4 regions of the Chryseobacterium sp. MMS23-Vi53 genome follow, and region 3 is predicted to be linked to each of the others. Evidence: riboswitches for the same ligand, from Rfam matches in the RefSeq annotation. Region 3 holds a riboswitch; each other region holds the start of a gene.
The links. A riboswitch is a leader RNA that binds a small molecule or an ion and turns the genes downstream of it on or off. The one in region 3 is predicted to bind cobalamin.
Positions count from the first base shown of each region.

Region 1: linked by a shared signal. The riboswitch ahead of ACKX2A_RS12700 (T9SS type A sorting domain-containing protein) and the one ahead of ACKX2A_RS13460 (TonB-dependent receptor plug domain-containing protein) in region 3 are both predicted to bind cobalamin.
Region 2: linked by a shared signal. The riboswitch ahead of ACKX2A_RS05965 (acyl-CoA thioesterase) and the one ahead of ACKX2A_RS13460 (TonB-dependent receptor plug domain-containing protein) in region 3 are both predicted to bind cobalamin.
Region 4: linked by a shared signal. The riboswitch ahead of ACKX2A_RS06475 (TonB-dependent receptor plug domain-containing protein) and the one ahead of ACKX2A_RS13460 (TonB-dependent receptor plug domain-containing protein) in region 3 are both predicted to bind cobalamin.

Region 1 is NZ_CP180265.1:2,844,277-2,846,481, forward strand. It holds gene ACKX2A_RS12695 (hypothetical protein) at 1-423, shown strand, start outside; cobalamin riboswitch at 614-802, shown strand; gene ACKX2A_RS12700 (T9SS type A sorting domain-containing protein) at 955-2,205, shown strand, end outside.
Region 2 is NZ_CP180265.1:1,348,604-1,350,808, reverse strand. It holds gene ACKX2A_RS05975 (XAC2610-related protein) at 1-157, shown strand, start outside; gene ACKX2A_RS05970 (HD domain-containing protein) at 160-750, shown strand; gene ACKX2A_RS05965 (acyl-CoA thioesterase) at 892-1,275, opposite strand; cobalamin riboswitch at 1,389-1,580, opposite strand; gene ACKX2A_RS05960 (hypothetical protein) at 1,618-2,205, opposite strand, start outside.
Region 3 is NZ_CP180265.1:3,025,664-3,027,868, forward strand. It holds gene ACKX2A_RS13455 (transporter) at 1-529, shown strand, start outside; cobalamin riboswitch at 725-911, shown strand; gene ACKX2A_RS13460 (TonB-dependent receptor plug domain-containing protein) at 1,022-2,205, shown strand, end outside.
Region 4 is NZ_CP180265.1:1,463,367-1,465,571, forward strand. It holds gene namA (NADPH dehydrogenase NamA) at 1-267, opposite strand, end outside; gene cdd (cytidine deaminase) at 370-852, shown strand; cobalamin riboswitch at 1,102-1,279, shown strand; gene ACKX2A_RS06475 (TonB-dependent receptor plug domain-containing protein) at 1,312-2,205, shown strand, end outside.

The DNA.
Region 1 (2,205 bases), 180 kb from region 3:
GAATATATTAAGTGGGTAAAAGAATCAAAGAATCACGAGTGTCTTTTAGAAAATGCTAAAACATATAATTCCGAGCCATCGAAAGTTTTTCACGCATTATATAAATCAATTGATAACAAGACAAGTTTTAATAAACTTATAAAATTTACGTATCTTACTTTAAACGGTAATCTTGGTATATTTCCTATTAAAGTTGGGCATTCATATTTAAATGATTTTATTTTATCAAAAAGAGGAGCACAATATCTATTTGAAAATAAAAATCGGAAAAAAATCTCTTTGGATAAATTAAATGAACTTTTAATATTATTAAGCGATTACTTAGATTTGAATGAAGGATTACAAATCTTGCAAAAAATCTTAGCGACATGGGGCGAAGAGAAATTTAGAAAAGAACGACAAAGTTTTAAAAAATATCATTAGGCAGTATTTAATGCATTGCATATTTTTGATAAATTACTCACTTTTTCTGGCAAAATATTGTTAAATAGAAATTTACGCATATTAAAAAAAATTTATTAATTTTCTAAAATAAGTACCATTCGTCGTATTTCTATTATACGTGAAAACTATAAATTTCCTATATTCGCGGCAGAAAAATAGCTCTTTATAATATTTATCAAACAATTTAGGTTTTACGTAAGTGAATTAATAGGGAATCGTGTGAAAATCACGAGCTGTCGCGCAACTGTAAGTAACATTTAAAGTTTTTTTCATTAATGTCCACTGTATACTATGTATATGGGAAGGGGGATAAAAACTGTTACAAGCCAGGATACCTGCCTTTTTGTTGTGGCAATGCTTTCGCGGTCTGAAGCTGTGGTCAACTGGATAACCTGAAAAACAAAATAAATAAGAATATTTTTTTCTTCTTCGATGTTCTCTGCCCTTCCCTGTGCATTCCCAGATAAATACTTAAGATATTTTAACTCATGAAAACTTTAAAGTTAATATATGAAAAAAGGAATTTTATTTCTTTTTCCTCTTATAAACTTTTTGCATGCACAGGATTATTCTTATAAAGATATTGTGTGGCAGAAAAGTATCGGAGGAAAAAAATCTGAGTATCTGTATAATGCGATACCAACACCTGATTATGGCTTTTTATTGCTAGGAAGCTCCGCGTCAGAATATCAAGATGAAAAATTAAAATCGAATACGGATCTTGATTACTTTCTATGGAAAATTTCGGAAAATGGAACTGAGGAATGGAACAAAAAATTTGGAGGTGACAAAAACGATTTTTTAACAACTGCAGCTCTTACAAAAGATGGTGGATACATTCTAGCAGGTTTTTCTCATTCGTCTTTATCTGGAGATAAAACAATTAAAAATTATGGTCTTGCAGATTATTGGATTTTAAAATTAAATGCTACTGGTCAAATTATGTGGCAGAAAACTTTTGGAGGAGAAGGAAATGATGAAGCAGTCTCGATAATGCAAACATTAGATGGCGGTTATCTAGTAGCAGGAAATTCAGATTCAAAAAAATCAGGTAATAAAGCAACTTTAGGTTTAGGAGGAAAAGATTACTGGATTATTAAACTTGATGCCTCAGGAGATATTGTTTGGGAAAAAACACTTGGAGGCTCAAAAACAGACGAGTTAAAATCTGTGATTGAAACTGATAAAGGATATATGATCTTTGGGAATACAAATTCTCCTAAAGAAGGAACAAAATCTAAGAATTTCGATACTGAAGTAATAATTCTTAATAAGTCAGGGATAGTAGAAAAATCTGTACGTTTTGGAGATGATGCATTTGATCTTCTGAGCTCTATATATGTGGATAAAAGTGATAAAACTATTCATCTATTAATTAATAGTGAGAGCAAAACAAAAAAAGAACTTGTAATTAATCAACTAAGTCAAGATGCAGATTTACTTAGTACTACAATAAAAAAGGTTAGTAAGGATCAATCTTATAATAGCTTAATTCTCACAAGGAATAAGGAATATCTATTGGCTGGAAGCACAATCAATTTAAAAAAAGACGATAAATTAAACACAATATCTGTTTCAAATTATCAAACAGAAATTATTGATAAAGATTCCAATACTAAATGGAAAAAAGAAATTACAACAAATCCCGGATTCAATTATTTACAAAAAGCAATTGAAACCAGAGATGGGTCCATTGTTTTAATTGGTAATTCTAACACTGAAAATTCAGGAGAAAAAGCAACAAAAGTTTTTGGACAACAG
Region 2 (2,205 bases), 1.7 Mb from region 3:
TGTGCTGCCGCAACGTGGTTTATTTAAAGTTTATGAATTGGAAGAAGATGCAACCGGCGGTGAAAAAGTGAAGGTGACAAAACGTGAATTTATAGATGATAAATGGATTACGAACACGAAAGAATATCCGGTCAACGAATATTATAAAGAAAATTAACAATGAAAATACAAAAGGAGATTGATTTTATTCTGGCAGTTGATGCCCTGAAAAATGTACAGCGAAGAAATTATAATGCCGATGATTCAAGAAGGGAAAATACGGCTGAACATTCGTGGCAGATCATTATTTTGGCCCAGATTCTTTTTCCATACGCAAAAAACAGAGCGGATATTGATTTATTAAGAGTCATCAGAATGCTGTCTATTCATGATTTGGTGGAAATTGAAGCGGGTGATACTTTTTTATTTGATGAAGCTGCAATGGTCGGAAAGTTTGAAAGGGAGAAAGCTTCTGCTCAAAAGATTTTCGGAATTTTGGATGAACCATTGAGAACAGAGTTTTTCAATATGTGGCTGGAATTTGAAGAGGAACAAACTCCTGATGCAATTTTTGCCTGTGCGATCGACAGAATTATGCCTTTTATTCTGAATTCTCATACTTCAGGAAAAAGCTGGACGGAAGCCGGAGTTACAGAAAAACAAATCCGAAATATGCTTGAAAATGCAATTGTGAGAGCTTCGGATGAAATGGGAGAGGCGTTTCAGCATTTATTGATTAGAAATTTGGAGACTGAGAAGGTTTTGAAATAGTTTTTCATATTAACTTGAAATCTATGGGAGATAAAAATAAATAAAATAAAAAGTTTCGGCGGGCTAAGCCCGCCGAAACTGCTTTAAAAAAACATTGTAAAAATAAGGGTTCCGGCGGCGAAGCCGCCGGAACCTTTTCATTTATAGTATTTGGATTGGTTTCTTGAATTCGTCAATTGCTACAAACGTAAAATCTCCGACAATCGCTCTTTCTCTTTCATAAGAATACATTTGTTCCGTAAAAATCTCAACATTTACTTTCATACTCGTTTTTCCGACGTGTACTACTTTTCCGATCAGTTCTACGATGGTTCCTGCGGGGATAGATCTTTTAAAATCGATTTTATCGCTGCTTACCGTTACCACACGTTTTCTTGCAAAGCGAGTTGCTGCAATAAATGCCACTTCATCCATGAGTTGCATCGCCGTTCCTCCGAAAAGAGTATCGTAATGATTGGTTGTATTGGGGAAAACTGCTTTAAAGATTCTGGTTTCCGATGCTTCAATTCTTTCTTCTGTAGTCATATTTCATTATTAATTAAAGCGAAATGAAATAGATCGGAACAACAGAACAATGACAGGAATCCGAGAAATCCCTGAAACATCCATTAGATCAATAAACTTCAAATCGCGAAAGTTTTTTTGTTTAAAAAATAGGCAGGTCTCCTGACTCGTAACATCTTCATCTCCTTCCCATCCCGCTATTTAGGCAAGAGACAGTGGATCTGTGATAAAGACTTTAGTTACTTACAGTTGCGCGACAGTTCGTGATTTTCACACGATTCCCTTTTAATCTGCGGTTAAGCAGAACCAATTTCCTGAAAAGTTATTCACTTTTCGGTTACAAAAATAATGATTATTGACGAATTATCGTGGATTTTTATAAATGATCTGACTTTCAACTTTTCCTTGCTTGATTGTCCAAATCGTAGTGTATCGGTTTTCACCAGAACCATTAATCATATAAAGGAAAATATGATCGTTGTCGATCGCTGTAACACCAACATTGCTGAAATCCATTGTAGGCTGAAACATATTTTTGATTGCGTCTCTTACAAAAACAGAACCTCTTCCCGGTTGTTGAACTCTGATGGATTTAATTTCCGTTAAATCTTCAGGAAGGTCTTTTCCAATTCCCCAAGGCTTTACTTTATCAAGTTTAATGATATTTCCTTCAGCATCTTTTTCCTGTTTCTTAAGTTTTGCATACGAAGGATAAACATCGATGATTATTTTGGTTCTTTGATTTCCCGGAATTTTAGGATTGGTATCATCGGTAAAAATTAATGATCTTCCGTTTTTAGATTTTGAAGGCGTAAATTGTGGTAGTTTATCAACAAAAACAACACGATTTTTGTTCACCATCCCTTCTTTATTAATGCTGTCGTACCTTTCGAAAGGTTTTTCGCTATCGTAATCTCTATCAGGATATTTGATCCAAAGCCACTCTGTTTC
Region 3 (2,205 bases):
GCTAGTAAATTCAAAAGAGAATATTCATCAGTTAAATGGTGGAATTGGTGTAAAAGTTCCACTCGGAAAATTTGATGAAAAAGGAATTTCCGGTGTCAATCCAAGTTTTCAATTAGGAACAGGAAGCTGGGATTATCAAATGGTGTTGAATTATAAATTTCAGAAAAATAAAGTTGCTGTTTTATTAAATACAGATTACACCATCAAAACAGAAAACAAAAAATATTACCGTTTCGGAAATCAATGGAATTATGCAGCCACAGGATTTTACAAGATTCTATCAAACGATAGAATAATTTTCTCCGGAAAGGCAGGTCTTCAAGGTGAAGTTTATGACAAAAACAAACAGTTTGATGAAGTTTTGCCCAATACCGCCGGAAGTGCTTTGTACGGAAAGCTGGGATTTGAAGCATCTTACAAGAAATTCAGTTTGGGAAGTGAAGTGATGCTTCCTGCGTATTCCAATTTAGCGGGAGGAGATATTGAAGCGAAATCTCGTTTTAGTATTTTCCTAAATTTTGGAATTTAGAAAGATTAAGCTTTTGTTTCCTACAGATTACACAGATTCTCACAGATTTTTTTATTGTTGATTTAAAAAGCGGAAAATATACCGCATCATCTGTGGAAATTTGTGTAATCTGAGGGAAATTATAAAATTTATTTTTAAATATTTTTCATTGAAAATCATAGAATTAAATTCAATTTTGATTCTATGATTTATTTTCTATCTTTGCCGCAATCTGGTGAGCTGTAAAAAGCGCTTAAAAGGGAATCCGGTGAAAATCCGGAACAGACCCGCTGCTGTAAGCTCCACAAAACAAGTTTTTGAAGATTATATTCACTGTTTTTTAATGGGAAGGATTTCAAAAATGGAGTAAGTCAGAAGACCTGCCAGAAGATTTAACGTTTGACGCTTTCGTGGAATAAAGCTTAGGACATCACTGATTTTGTGCAGTTTACAACTGTGCTTAGTCGTTGTATTCTTATATCCATTAGCGTCATCATTATTCGAAATGAGCTAATGGTGACAACATTTTTTACATCTCAACTTCAGAAGGTTGTTTGCGCAGTTTTTGTGTTAACAGCTGCCTTTTTATATTCACAATCGAGAAAAGATACCATTAAGGAACAAACAATTGTCACCGTTAATGTCAAGAAGAAAAATTTTAAAGAAATCCTTCCTGCGCAGGTTTTGTCGGGGGAAGATCTGGAAAAACTGAATAGTCAGTCGGTTGCAGATGCGATGAGGTATTTTTCTGGTGTTCAGATTAAAGATTACGGTGGAATTGGCGGTTTAAAAACAATCAATATCCGAAGTATGGGAAGCCAGCATGTCGGTGTTTTTTATGATGGAATTCAATTAGGAAATGCTCAGAATGGAGTTGTGGATTTAGGAAGATATTCCTTGGATGATTTAGAGGAAATCTCTTTGTATAACGGACAAAAAAGTGAAATTTTTCAACCTGCAAAAGATTTTGGATCTTCTGGGTCGATTTATTTAAAATCTAAAACTCCTGTTTTTAAAGGAAATAAAAAAACAAATGTTGTTGTAAGATTTAAAAATAGTTCGATTGATTTATTTAATCCATCTTTTCGCTTAGAACAGAAAATATCGGAAAATATTTCAGCGAGTTTTAGTTCAGAATTTTTACAAAGTGATGGTGTTTACAAATACCGTTATAAGAAAAAATATCCGGATGGAGAAATTGCGTATGACACGATTGCTAAAAGATTTGATTCAGATATTCACGCCAAACGCTTTGAAACAAGCCTAAACGGAACCATCAAAAATGGAAGCTGGAACATCGGAGGTTACGGTTATTTATCAAATCGTGGAATTCCTGCAGCAATTGTAAACAATAGATTCGATGGAAGAGGACAAAGACAGGTTGATGAAAATTATTTCGTACAGGGAAGTTTTAAGAAAAAAATATTCCCAAAATTAGAAACTCAGATTAAAGCCAAGTTTGCTTACGATTATACCCATTATATTGATACAGTTTCGTCCATAAAAATACAAAATCAATATATACAAAAGGAACTGTATGTGTCTTCGTCCAACTTATATTCACTTACTGCTGATTGGGATATTAGTGCAAGCGTAGATTTTCAATATAACAATCTCTATGCAGACTTGGTTAATTTTTCTTATCCTACCCGTTATACAACTTTAGCTGCTTTCGCTACAACGTATGAATGGAAAAG
Region 4 (2,205 bases), 1.6 Mb from region 3:
TTTATGTACAAATTCTACTATTTTTTGAAGTTTTTCTGCCTGTTCGTCATTCCAGATTCCCATACAATGGTTGGTGATTCTTCCGCGAGGTTCCACACCGGTTGCTTCAACGATCAGCAAACCTGTTCCGCCTTGAGAACGACTTCCGTAATGAACAAAATGAAAATCGTTAGCAAGACCGTTTTCGCTAGAATACATACACATTGGAGACATTACCCAACGGTTTTTCAACTCAATATTTCTAAATTTGATTGGAGTGTATAACATTTTTGTTGTGAATATTTTTAAGTTAAAATTTGAAGAATGAGATATAATTGCCCACCTCATTAAAAAGAAGTAAATTTATCCCCTTTTTTGATTCCACAATATATGAAAAAAGAAACTCAAATCAGTTACGAATATTTTAAGAATAGCGCTGAACTGAACGATATAGAAAGAGAATTATTCGAAAGAGCAAAACAGGCTCGCGAAAATGCATATGCTCCTTATTCCAACTTTTGGGTAGGTTGCGCGGTGCTACTTGAAAATGGTGAAATATATTCCGGAAACAATCAGGAAAATGCGGCTTATCCCTCCGGACTTTGTGCTGAAAGAACCGCTCTTTTCTGGATTGCTGCCAATTTCCCGAATGTAAAAATTAAAAAGATCTTCGTTGTGGGAGGTCCGAAAGAATTTCATGAGAAAAATCCGCCAATTCCGCCTTGTGGAGCTTGCAGACAAAGTTTAATGGAGTACGAAACTAAACAAAACGAAAACATTGATCTCTATTTTTCGAGTATGAACGAAGAAGTAGTAAAAGTTAACGCGATTAAGGATTTGCTTCCTTTTTATTTTGATGCTACGTTTTTGTAATATTTATTTTAAATACAAGTTATAATAATTTTTATTTGGAGCTTTTTCCTGCTTTCCGTTGCAATCTTTTTTTCAAAAAGGATTTTCACTGCAATCAGGGCTAGGAAAATGCGACCGCTGAAAATGCGAATGGTAAATGGTCAATTTTTAGTGAATTTTAAAAATTAACAATAAAATTGATTGACTTTTATGAAGTAAAATTTACCTCATCCATCTTTTTCTTGTTTTTGCATTTCCGACGAATAAGTTTATCTTTGCAAAAATTTTGGTTTCCAATCATTTGGAATGAAAAGGGAATTGGGCGAAAATCCCAAACTGTCCCCGCAACTGTAGATCGCAAGCAAAATTTCTACAAAAAACCACTGTGCAAACGGGAAGGTGTAGAAAAGCGAAAGTCAGGAGACCTGCCAAGATTATCAATTATAAAAAAAATAGCTTTCGGAGGAAAAGTGAAATAGAATGGATATAAAAAGATCTTTAATACTGCTTTTTTCGTCTTATAATTGTTTTCTTTTCGGACAGGAGAAAACAATTGATACGGTTTATGTTTTTGACAGCCAAATGAATAAAGTAAAACTTTTTCATAAAGTCAATACCATAACGCCAAAAGATATTGAGAAAAATTCCACCAATCTTTCCGAACTTTTGCGTTTTCAATCTCAGATTTACATTAAAGAAAATGGTCGTGGTGCTGTTTCTTCACCTTCTTTTAGAGGGACGAGTGCGGGACACACAGCTTTCGTCTGGAACGGAATCAACATCAATTCCAATTTTCTGGGACAGGGAGACATCAATAATATTCCGCTTTTTGGATATGATGAACTTGAGGTAAAAGCCGGTGGCGGAAGCGTACAATACGGAAGTTCAGCAATCGGTGGGAGTATTCACCTTAATAATAATCTTGATTTTAATAAAGGTTTAAAGGCTTCACTTTATTCGGAAGTGGGTTCTTTTGATACCTATAATAATTTTTTGAAAGCTTCTTTTAGCAATGAAAAATTCAGCTTTAAGGTTTCGGGGAATTATTTTATCAGTCAAAATCAATATGAAGTTCCGGAAAAGGAATACGTCAACTGGAACGGAAGATATTACAATACTTCAATCAACATTGGAGCTTCTTACAAAATTGCACCTCATCAGACGATTTCATGGCAAAACCAAATTTTCGATGGTTCGCAATACTACCCTGTTTTTACAGAAAACGGAAATAAAACCAAATATAAATCTCAAACTTTAAGAAGTTTATTGGCTTGGGATATTAATAAAAGTAACTTTTCCAATAGCTTAAAAGCTGCTTATACAGAAGATAATTTTCAATATTTTGGAGATATTAATAAACCTAAAGAAAGCGGT